DNA from 2 places in the Pseudomonas alkylphenolica genome. Region 1 is predicted to be linked to the other one. Evidence: riboswitches for the same ligand, from Rfam matches in the RefSeq annotation. Region 1 holds a riboswitch; the other holds the start of a gene.
What was found. Region 1 has a riboswitch for thiamine pyrophosphate ahead of PSAKL28_RS13915 (TenA family protein). Riboswitches for the same ligand answer to the same signal wherever they lie in the genome.
Positions count from the first base shown of each region.

Region 2: it holds a riboswitch for thiamine pyrophosphate, as region 1 does, so the genes downstream of both, thiC (phosphomethylpyrimidine synthase ThiC) here and PSAKL28_RS13915 (TenA family protein) in region 1, are expected to answer to the same signal.

Region 1 is NZ_CP009048.1:3,067,362-3,071,774, forward strand. It holds gene PSAKL28_RS13900 (lytic transglycosylase domain-containing protein) at 1-337, opposite strand, end outside; gene gspG (type II secretion system major pseudopilin GspG) at 516-938, shown strand; gene PSAKL28_RS13910 (type II secretion system F family protein) at 954-2,141, shown strand; TPP riboswitch at 2,180-2,294, shown strand; gene PSAKL28_RS13915 (TenA family protein) at 2,374-3,021, shown strand; gene PSAKL28_RS13920 (TenA family protein) at 3,025-3,684, shown strand; gene PSAKL28_RS13925 (hypothetical protein) at 3,868-4,152, opposite strand; gene PSAKL28_RS13930 (hypothetical protein) at 4,365-4,413, opposite strand, start outside.
Region 2 is NZ_CP009048.1:5,262,664-5,267,076, reverse strand. It holds gene waaA (lipid IV(A) 3-deoxy-D-manno-octulosonic acid transferase) at 1-470, shown strand, start outside; gene PSAKL28_RS24165 (TolC family outer membrane protein) at 546-1,976, opposite strand; TPP riboswitch at 2,119-2,223, shown strand; gene thiC (phosphomethylpyrimidine synthase ThiC) at 2,382-4,271, shown strand; gene cytX (putative hydroxymethylpyrimidine transporter CytX) at 4,378-4,413, shown strand, end outside.

The sequences.
Region 1 (4,413 bases):
GTTGCATCAGCCCGACCGCGCCACTGGGCGAGCGCGCATTGGGGTTGTAGCGCGACTCGGCCTGGATCACCGCATGCAGCAGTGCCGCCGGCAAGTCGTTGGCCTCGGCCGCCGCCGCCACCAGCTCGGCATAGGGCATACCGGTGATCAGTTGCGCCTGGCCGCTGCCGGCCAGGCTTACCCCGGGTTCGCTGATCACCCGTTGATAGGTGCGACCCGGTCGGTGGACGTTGGACAGCACGTAGCTGCCGTCGGTCTTGATGGAGATATACACATCGGCCTGGACCTGGTGGGTCCACGCCAGCCATACAAAGAGTCCTGCAGTGAGCCAGTGCATCGTCACGCCCTCCCCGTTTGCGTTCCCCGAAAAGTGGGGGATATGCCCCGATTGCCGAGGCTTTTATCCACTGACGCAAGCACTGTGCCGCCTTGCCGGGCCCGTGGCGCAAAGGCTCGGCGCAGACGCGCACGGCAATTGCATAAGCCCTTGCAGGCGCACTACGGAGGGCCTTGTCATGAACAAAAAAAAGTACTCGCAACAAGGGTTCACCCTGCTCGAACTGCTGGTGGTGTTGGTGGTACTGGGTCTGCTTGCCGGCATCGTTGCCCCCAAGTACTTCAGTCAGTTGGGACGCTCGGAGGCCAAGGTGGCCAGGGCGCAGATTGAAGGCTTGAGCAAGGCGCTGGACCTGTATCGCCTGGAAGTGGGGCATTACCCCAATTCCGAGCAAGGCCTGCAGGCGCTGGTCACCGCGCCCAGCGATGAGAGCCGCTGGTCTGGCCCTTACCTGCAGAAAAAAGTCCCTCAGGACCCTTGGGGGCGTAACTACATCTACCGCCAACCCGGTGAAAACGGCGAGTACGACCTGCTCTCCATGGGCAAGGACGGCCAGCCTGGCGGCGACGGCGAGAACGCCGAGATCACCAGCTGGCAATAAGCGGAGGATCGACACATGCGCTACGAGCTCAAGGCATTGGGGAAATCCGGTGTGGTCCTGCTCACGCTGGACGCCCAGGACGCCGGCCAGGCCCGCCTGCAGGCCGAGCAACAAGGCTTGCGGGTGGTCAGCGTGCGTAACTGCGAGCGCTTTGCGAAGTTGCGATGGCGGCGCGCAGAAACCTTCGACCTGGTGCTGTTCAGCCAGGAGCTGACCACCCTGCTCAATGCCGGCCTGCCGCTGATCGATGCGCTGGAAAGCCTGGCGGAAAAAGAGTCGGCGCCACAGGCGCGCAAGACCCTCGGCGAGTTGGTGCGCCTGCTCTATGAAGGCAAATCCTTCTCCCAGGCTTTGGGGCAATTACCCAGCGTGTTCCCGGCGCTGTATATCGCCCTGGTACAGTCGAGCGAGAAGACCGGCGCGCTGGGGGATGCCCTGGGGCGCTACGTCGCTTATCGCAAGCGCATGGACGAAGTGCGGCAGAAGATCGTCAGCGCCTCGATCTATCCATTGCTGCTGTTGCTGGTCGGCGGTGGCGTGGTGCTGTTTCTGCTCGGCTATGTGGTGCCGCGCTTCAGCCTGGTGTTCGAAGGCCTGGGCACCGAACTGCCGTGGCTGTCGCGCTGGCTGATGCAGGCCGGGATGTTCCTGCATGCTCACCAGGCTCCGCTGGGCCTGGGCTTTCTCGGCTCGATGGCGGGTTTGTTTGTACTGCGCCGTGATCCCCGGGTACGGCGCTGGCTGAACCGCCAGATGGAGCGCCTGCCTGCCCTGCACCGGCGCCTGGTGATGTATGAACTGGCGCGTTTCTACCGCTCGCTGGGGATCCTGCTGCAAGGCGGCATCCCGATTCTCACCGCCATGGAAATGGCCCGCGGCCTGCTCGGCGTCGCTGCCAAGCAACGCCTGGAACATGCCTGTGAGCGGGTGCGCGAAGGCCTGTCATTGTCGGCGGCGCTGGAGGCCGGGCAACTGGTGACGCCGGTGTCCCTGCGCTTGCTGCGGGCTGGCGAGCAATCGGGCAATCTCGGGCAGATGATGGAGCGCAGCGCCGACTTCTACGACGAAGAAATCAGCCGCTGGATCGAGTGGTTCGTGCGTCTGTTCGAACCCTTGCTGATGACATTCATCGGCCTGTTGATCGGCTTGATCGTGATCCTGATGTACATGCCGATCTTCGAGTTGGCTTCCAGCATTCACTAGCAGCCAACGTGACAATCCTGCCCGCTTGCTGTATAGATTCGGCCACCAAGGGGAGCCCGGCAACGGGCTGAGAAACCGCTGACAGCTGCAGCGCGGTGACCCTTCGAACCTGATCCGGATCATGCCGGCGAAGGGATGGGGATTGCCAACCTGCCTTTTTGCCGGTCTCACTGCGAGGCCGCCCATGTCAGCTTTACCCGGTCTCGCTGTCGCCATCTTTGAGGACAGCCCAATGACCGAACGCTTCACCGATACCCTTCGCCGCCAGAGTGAGCCGAGCTGGACGCAATCGATCGAGCACCGTTTCGTTAACGAACTGCTCGACGGCACCCTCGACGATGCGGTGCTGGTCAATTACCTGATCCAGGACCACCGCTTCATTGACGCCTTCCTGACCTTGCTCGGCGCGGCCATTGCCAGTGCCGACACCTTCGAGGCGCGTATCCGCCTGGGGCGCTTCACCGGGGTGATTTCGGGTGAGGAGAACACCTACTTCCTGCGCGCCTTCGAGGCGCTCGGGGTCACTGAGGCGCAACGCCTTGAGGCACCCGATTCAGTGCCGACCGCGGGCTTCAAGGCGATCATGCGTGAGGCGGCGGCCACCCGTTCCTATGCTGCGGCCCTGGCGGTGCTGAACGTTGCCGAAGGCTTGTATCTGGATTGGGCCCTGCGCGCGCCAAAGCAACTGCCTCCGCGTTTCGAGCATGCTGAGTGGATCACCCTGCACGACAATCCGGACTTCCAGAGCTTCGTGGCGTTTCTACGTGCGGAACTGGACCGGGTGGGGCCGGCGCAAGCGCAGATCAGTACCGATTTCTTCCTGCGTGCAGTTGCGCTGGAACACGCCTTTTTCGACGCTGCTTACGATATCAAGGGATAAGCCATGGACATCTTTGACCGCCTGAAACAGGCCGCCGCTGCCGACTGGAACAGTTACGTCGACCACGACTTCGTCCGTCAGATGGGCGCGGGCACCCTCGCCCAGCCGGCGTTTCGCAAGTACCTGGTGCAGGATTACCTGTTCCTGATCCAGTTCGCCCGTTCCTGGGCGCTGGCCGCCTACAAGAGCCGCACGCTGGACGATATCCGCGCGGCGCAGGCAGGGTTGGCGGCGATTCTCGATGAGACCGAGTTGCATGTGCGCTTGTGCCAGCGTTGGGGCTTGGCGCCTGAGGACCTGGCCGCGACGCCGGAGCATCAGGCGACGGTTGCCTATACGCGCTTTGTGCTGGACTGCGGGGCGGCTGGGGATCTGCTGGATCTACATGTGGCGTTGGCGCCCTGTGTGATCGGTTATGCCGAGATTGGGCGTAACCTGACGCCGCAAGGGGTCGATGCGCTGGGGGATCATCCGTATCGGGACTGGATTGCCGAGTATGCTGGCGCTGGGTATCAGGGTGTTGCTACGGCAGCGCGGGCGCATCTGGATGATCTGGCCGCGCGGACGATGACTGAGCGGCGGTTTGCTGAGCTGGTCAAGGTGTTTGCCCAGGCTTCGCGGCTGGAAGCAGATTTTTGGCAGATGGGGTTGGATGCTGTTTGACTGTAGGAGCTGGCATTGCCAGCGATGCAGTCGACGCTTTCTAGCTGATACTACTCCGCCGCATTAGTGCAGGCTTTGATCGCTGTGGACTTATCCGCTGTAAGAAAGGGGCACTAAGCCCCCTTTCTTACAACGATTCCCTTTTAGCAAACGCCTGTACACATCGGTTGCATCCATGATGTTTTAACGAATGGCAATGTCTGCGTAACGCCAACTCACATCGTAAATCGCAAAAGAGTAATCGAGGTGTGAAGCGGTAATCTCTGCCCAGCGAATATTTCTTCCGGCAGGAGCGGTATATTCGAAGGTTTGCTCATGAACAAGAGGTAATTGTTGCTGAGCAACCAAACCCAAATCGTCATAAAACGCTATTGTCGGGGCCCCAACCTGAACGCCGTAAGCATGAAACCTCAAGTAGTCGACAGTGCCATCGAAGGACCATTTAACTCTAGCTGACTGTTCAATCAATAGGATTCTCCTAATACCACTGGGCCGTATGCTGGTTAGAGCAGCCGGATCCCCAGCCGAGCCTGAACGAAGTAGTTCAAGTGTAATCCGAGAAGCAACAGTTACAGGACGACCAATATAGAGATATTGATCTGGTACAGTGCTCCAATTTTCATACCCGTTTAGTCGTACTGCTATCGGTGTTATCGCCGAGCTATACTCGGCCTCACCCATCACCTCATACTGCCAGTTTTTACACCTTGACGGTCCAGTGCCATAAGT
Region 2 (4,413 bases), 2.2 Mb from region 1:
TGATCCTGGTGCCACGGCATCCGGAGCGCTTCAACAGCGTATTTGAGTTGTGCGCGGCACAGTTCCCGACTGTCCGCCGTTCCAGTGCTGCCGCGGTGGCCGCGGATACGGCAGTGCTGCTCGGCGACACCATGGGCGAACTGCTGTTTCTTTATGCCCTGGCGGATATCGCTTTTGTCGGCGGCAGCCTGGTGCCCAATGGCGGGCATAACCTGCTGGAGCCAGCAGCTCTGTCATTGCCGGTGATTAGCGGCCCGCACCTGTTCAACTTCCTGGAGATCGCGGCGATGCTGCGCAACGCTGGCGCTTTGCAGGAGGTGGATGATGCCCAGGGGCTGGCGGCTGAGATCCGGCGACTGATCGAGTTGCCGCAGGATGCGCGGCGTATGGGCGAGGCGGGGCGGGCGGTGATGAAGGCCAACCAGGGCGCGTTGCAGCGCTTGCTGGATGGCTTGGGGCGGTTGCTCTGAAGCTTTCGCGGGGCAAGCCCGCTCCCACCGAGCAGTGTTGAATCCGGTGGGAGCGGGCTTGCCCCGCGATGCTGTTTAAGGCCGGGCGTCGAAGTTAGCCTTGGCCAATGCCGCCAGATCAGGTGGCAGGAAGTCTTTGTCCGGGTTGTAGTCCGGCTTCAGATAGCGGCTCAGGTCGGTCAGGTCCTGCGGGCTCAAGGTGCCCGCCGCCTGCTTCAGGCGCAGGTTGTCGAGGATGTAGTCGTAGCGGGTGTTGTTGTAGTCACGCACCGAGGTGTACAGCTGGCGCTGGGCATCGAGCACGTCGACGATGTTGCGGGTACCGACCTGGTAACCGATCTCGGTGGCTTCCAGAGCGCTCTGGTTGGAGATGATCGACTGCTTGCGTGCCTGCACCTGCTCCACGTCGGTATTGACCGCACGGTGCAGGTTGCGGGTGTTTTCCACCACCTGGCGACGCAGGCTTTCACGCTGCTGTTCGCTCTGGCTCAGGCGCTGATAGGCCTCGCGCACTTGCGAGCTGGTCAGGCCGCCGCTGTAGATCGGAATATTCAACTGCAGGCCAACGCTGGTCTGTTCGACGTCGCCGCTGATGGGCCCGCCGAGGTTGGGGTTGGTGAAACCGAGGTTGTCGTTGTCGCCTTTCTGGTACTGCGCTACCGCATCCAGGGTTGGCGCGTGCCCGGCCTTGCGCTGGCGCAGGGTTTCTTCGGCGGCGGTGACGGCGTAGTTGGTCGCTTGCAGGTTGAGGTTCTGCTTGCCGGCGGTTTCGACCCAGGACGTGGCGTCATTCGGTACCGGGACCTGCACCGGCAGGGTGTGGCGGATGCCCTGGATCGCGTCGTAGTTGCGGTTGGTCAGGGTGATCAGTGCTTCGAACGCGTCATCGACCTGGCGTTGCGCGACGATCCGGTTGGCCCGGGCCGTGTCGTAACTGGCCTGGGATTGCAGGACGTCGGTCTTGTCCGAAAGGCCGACATCGAAGCGTTCATTGGACTGATCCAGCTGACGCTTGAAAGCGGCTTCTTCGGCTTTGGTCGACGCCAGGTTGTCCTGGGCGCGCAGCACCGCAAAATAGTTCTCGGCTGTTTGCAGGATCAGGTTCTGTTCAGTGGCCGACAACTCCAGCGCCGCCTGTTCATTGACCGCTTCGGCAGCCTGCAACTGGAACCAGCGATCGGCACGGAACACCGGTTGGGCCAGGGTTGCCGACCAGGAATTGCCGCTGCGGTTGGAGGTAGTCGATGGTTCATCGAGCTTGGTCCGGGTGCTCTGCATCTCGGCACCGGCCGAGAGATTTGGCAGCAGGCCGGCCCGGGCCTGGGGTACCACTTCCTTTTGCGCGCCATAGTTGGCACGGGCTGCGGCGAGGTCGGCGTTGTTATCCACAGCCTCCTGATAGACGCTGACCAGATCGGTTTTCGCTGACAAGGGCGCGTCTGCTGCCCAGGCCATTCCGTTGATAGCACAAGACACGGCAAGGGCCAGTGAAAGTTTGCGCAGCATAGGGCGATCCTTGAACGATTGAGTCTTTCTGAACCGGTGAGTGTAGATGCGCGGGCACTTTGCAACAATCGGCCAATTACACCATTTATCGTCACCGTGTTTGTACTGTTGGCTTTGCAGCGGCGTCCAGTCTAGACTGGGCGCGTTCTTGTCGGGGTGCCTTGCGTTGAGGCTGAGATCGGATAATCCGGATCCCGTTGAACCTGATCAGGTTAGCGCCTGCGTAGGGAACAAGATTTCTCGCTTTCCCGGCGAGTCTCTTGTGTCAGGTCCGGGAATGTCGAGCCAGCCGTAAGTAGCTGCAGGCATCCCCGCACATCTGGCACAGCACCGCTCCTGGTGCGTCCGTGCCTTTCAGGTTCTCCCCGACATTCCACTGCTAGGAAGCCGTCTGGAGAGCCTGTGATGAGTAAACAAGAAAAATACCTGACCAATCTGAGTGAGTCGGCCCAGGTCGATCAGCAGTCCGTACAGCCGTTCACCCGTTCGCGCAAAATCTATGTCGAAGGCTCGCGCCCGGACATCCGCGTGCCGATGCGTGAAATCAGCCTGGACGACACTCCGACCGATTTCGGCGGTGAAGCCAACGCGCCGGTGCTGGTCTACGACACTTCCGGCCCCTACACCGACCCCAATGTCGTCATCGACGTGCGCAAAGGCCTGAGCGATGTGCGTTCGGCCTGGATTGACGCCCGTGGTGACACCGAGCGCCTGCCCGGGTTGTCGTCGGACTTCGGCCAGCAGCGTCTGGCGGATGCCGAGCTGACCAAGCTGCGTTTTGCCCATGTGCGCAATCCGCGCCGGGCCAAGGCCGGCGCCAACGTCAGCCAGATGCACTACGCGCGCCAGGGCATCATCACCGCCGAGATGGAATACGTCGCCATCCGCGAGAACATGAAGCTGCAGGAAGCCCGCGCCGCCGGCCTGCTCGACCAGCAGCACCCGGGCCACAGCTTCGGTGCCAGCATCCCCAAGGAAATCACCGCCGAGTTCGTCCGTGAGGAGATCGCCCGTGGTCGCGCGATCATTCCGGCCAACATCAACCACGTTGAACTGGAGCCGATGATCATCGGCCGCAACTTCTTGGTGAAGATCAACGGCAACATCGGTAACAGTGCGCTGGGCTCTTCGATCGAAGAAGAAGTGGCCAAGCTGACCTGGGGTATCCGTTGGGGTTCGGACACGGTCATGGACCTGTCCACCGGCAAGCACATCCACGAAACCCGCGAGTGGATCATCCGCAACTCGCCCGTGCCGATCGGTACCGTGCCAATCTACCAGGCCCTGGAAAAGGTCAATGGCGTCGCCGAAGACCTGACCTGGGAGCTGTTTCGCGACACCCTGATCGAGCAGGCCGAGCAGGGCGTGGACTACTTCACCATTCACGCCGGCGTGCTGTTGCGTTATGTGCCGCTGACCGCCAAGCGCGTTACCGGTATCGTCAGCCGTGGTGGTTCGATCATGGCCAAGTGGTGCCTGGCGCATCACAAAGAGAACTTCCTCTACACCCATTTCGACGAAATCTGCGAAATCATGAAGGCCTACGACGTCAGCTTCTCGCTGGGCGACGGCCTGCGTCCGGGTTCGATTGCTGATGCCAACGATGCGGCGCAATTCGGCGAACTGGAGACCCTTGGCGAACTGACCAAGATCGCCTGGAAACACGATGTCCAGTGCATGATCGAGGGCCCTGGCCACGTGCCGATGCAGTTGATCAAGGAGAACATGGACAAGCAGCTGGAATGCTGCGACGAAGCACCGTTCTACACCCTCGGCCCGCTGACCACTGATATTGCCCCGGGTTACGACCACATCACCTCCGGTATCGGTGCGGCGATGATCGGCTGGTTCGGTTGCGCCATGCTCTGCTACGTGACGCCCAAGGAGCACCTGGGCCTGCCGAACAAGGATGACGTCAAGACCGGGATCATCACCTACAAGATCGCCGCTCACGCTGCCGACCTTGCCAAGGGCCATCCGGGCGCGCAGATCCGTGACAATGCCTTGTCCAAGGCGCGCTTCGAGTTCCGTTGGGAAGACCAGTTCAACCTTGGCCTGGATCCGGACACCGCACGTTCGTTCCATGACGAAACCCTGCCCAAGGATTCGGCCAAGGTCGCGCACTTCTGCTCGATGTGCGGGCCGAAGTTCTGCTCGATGAAAATTACCCAGGAAGTGCGTGAGTACGCCGTCAACCAGCGCATTGATGCGGTGGATGTGGCGGTCGAGGACGGCATGCGCGAGCAGGCCGAGCGGTTCCGCCAGGAAGGCAGCCAGTTGTACAAGAAGGTGTAACCGCATCGCGGGGCAAGCCCGCTCCCACAGAGATTACCTGTGGGAGCGGGCTTGCCCCGCGATAGGCCCCTAAGAACAAAAACTACTCCCTGTCGAGATCACCTTTGTGAGCACACCCAGCCAGTTTTCCCCCGATCACCCG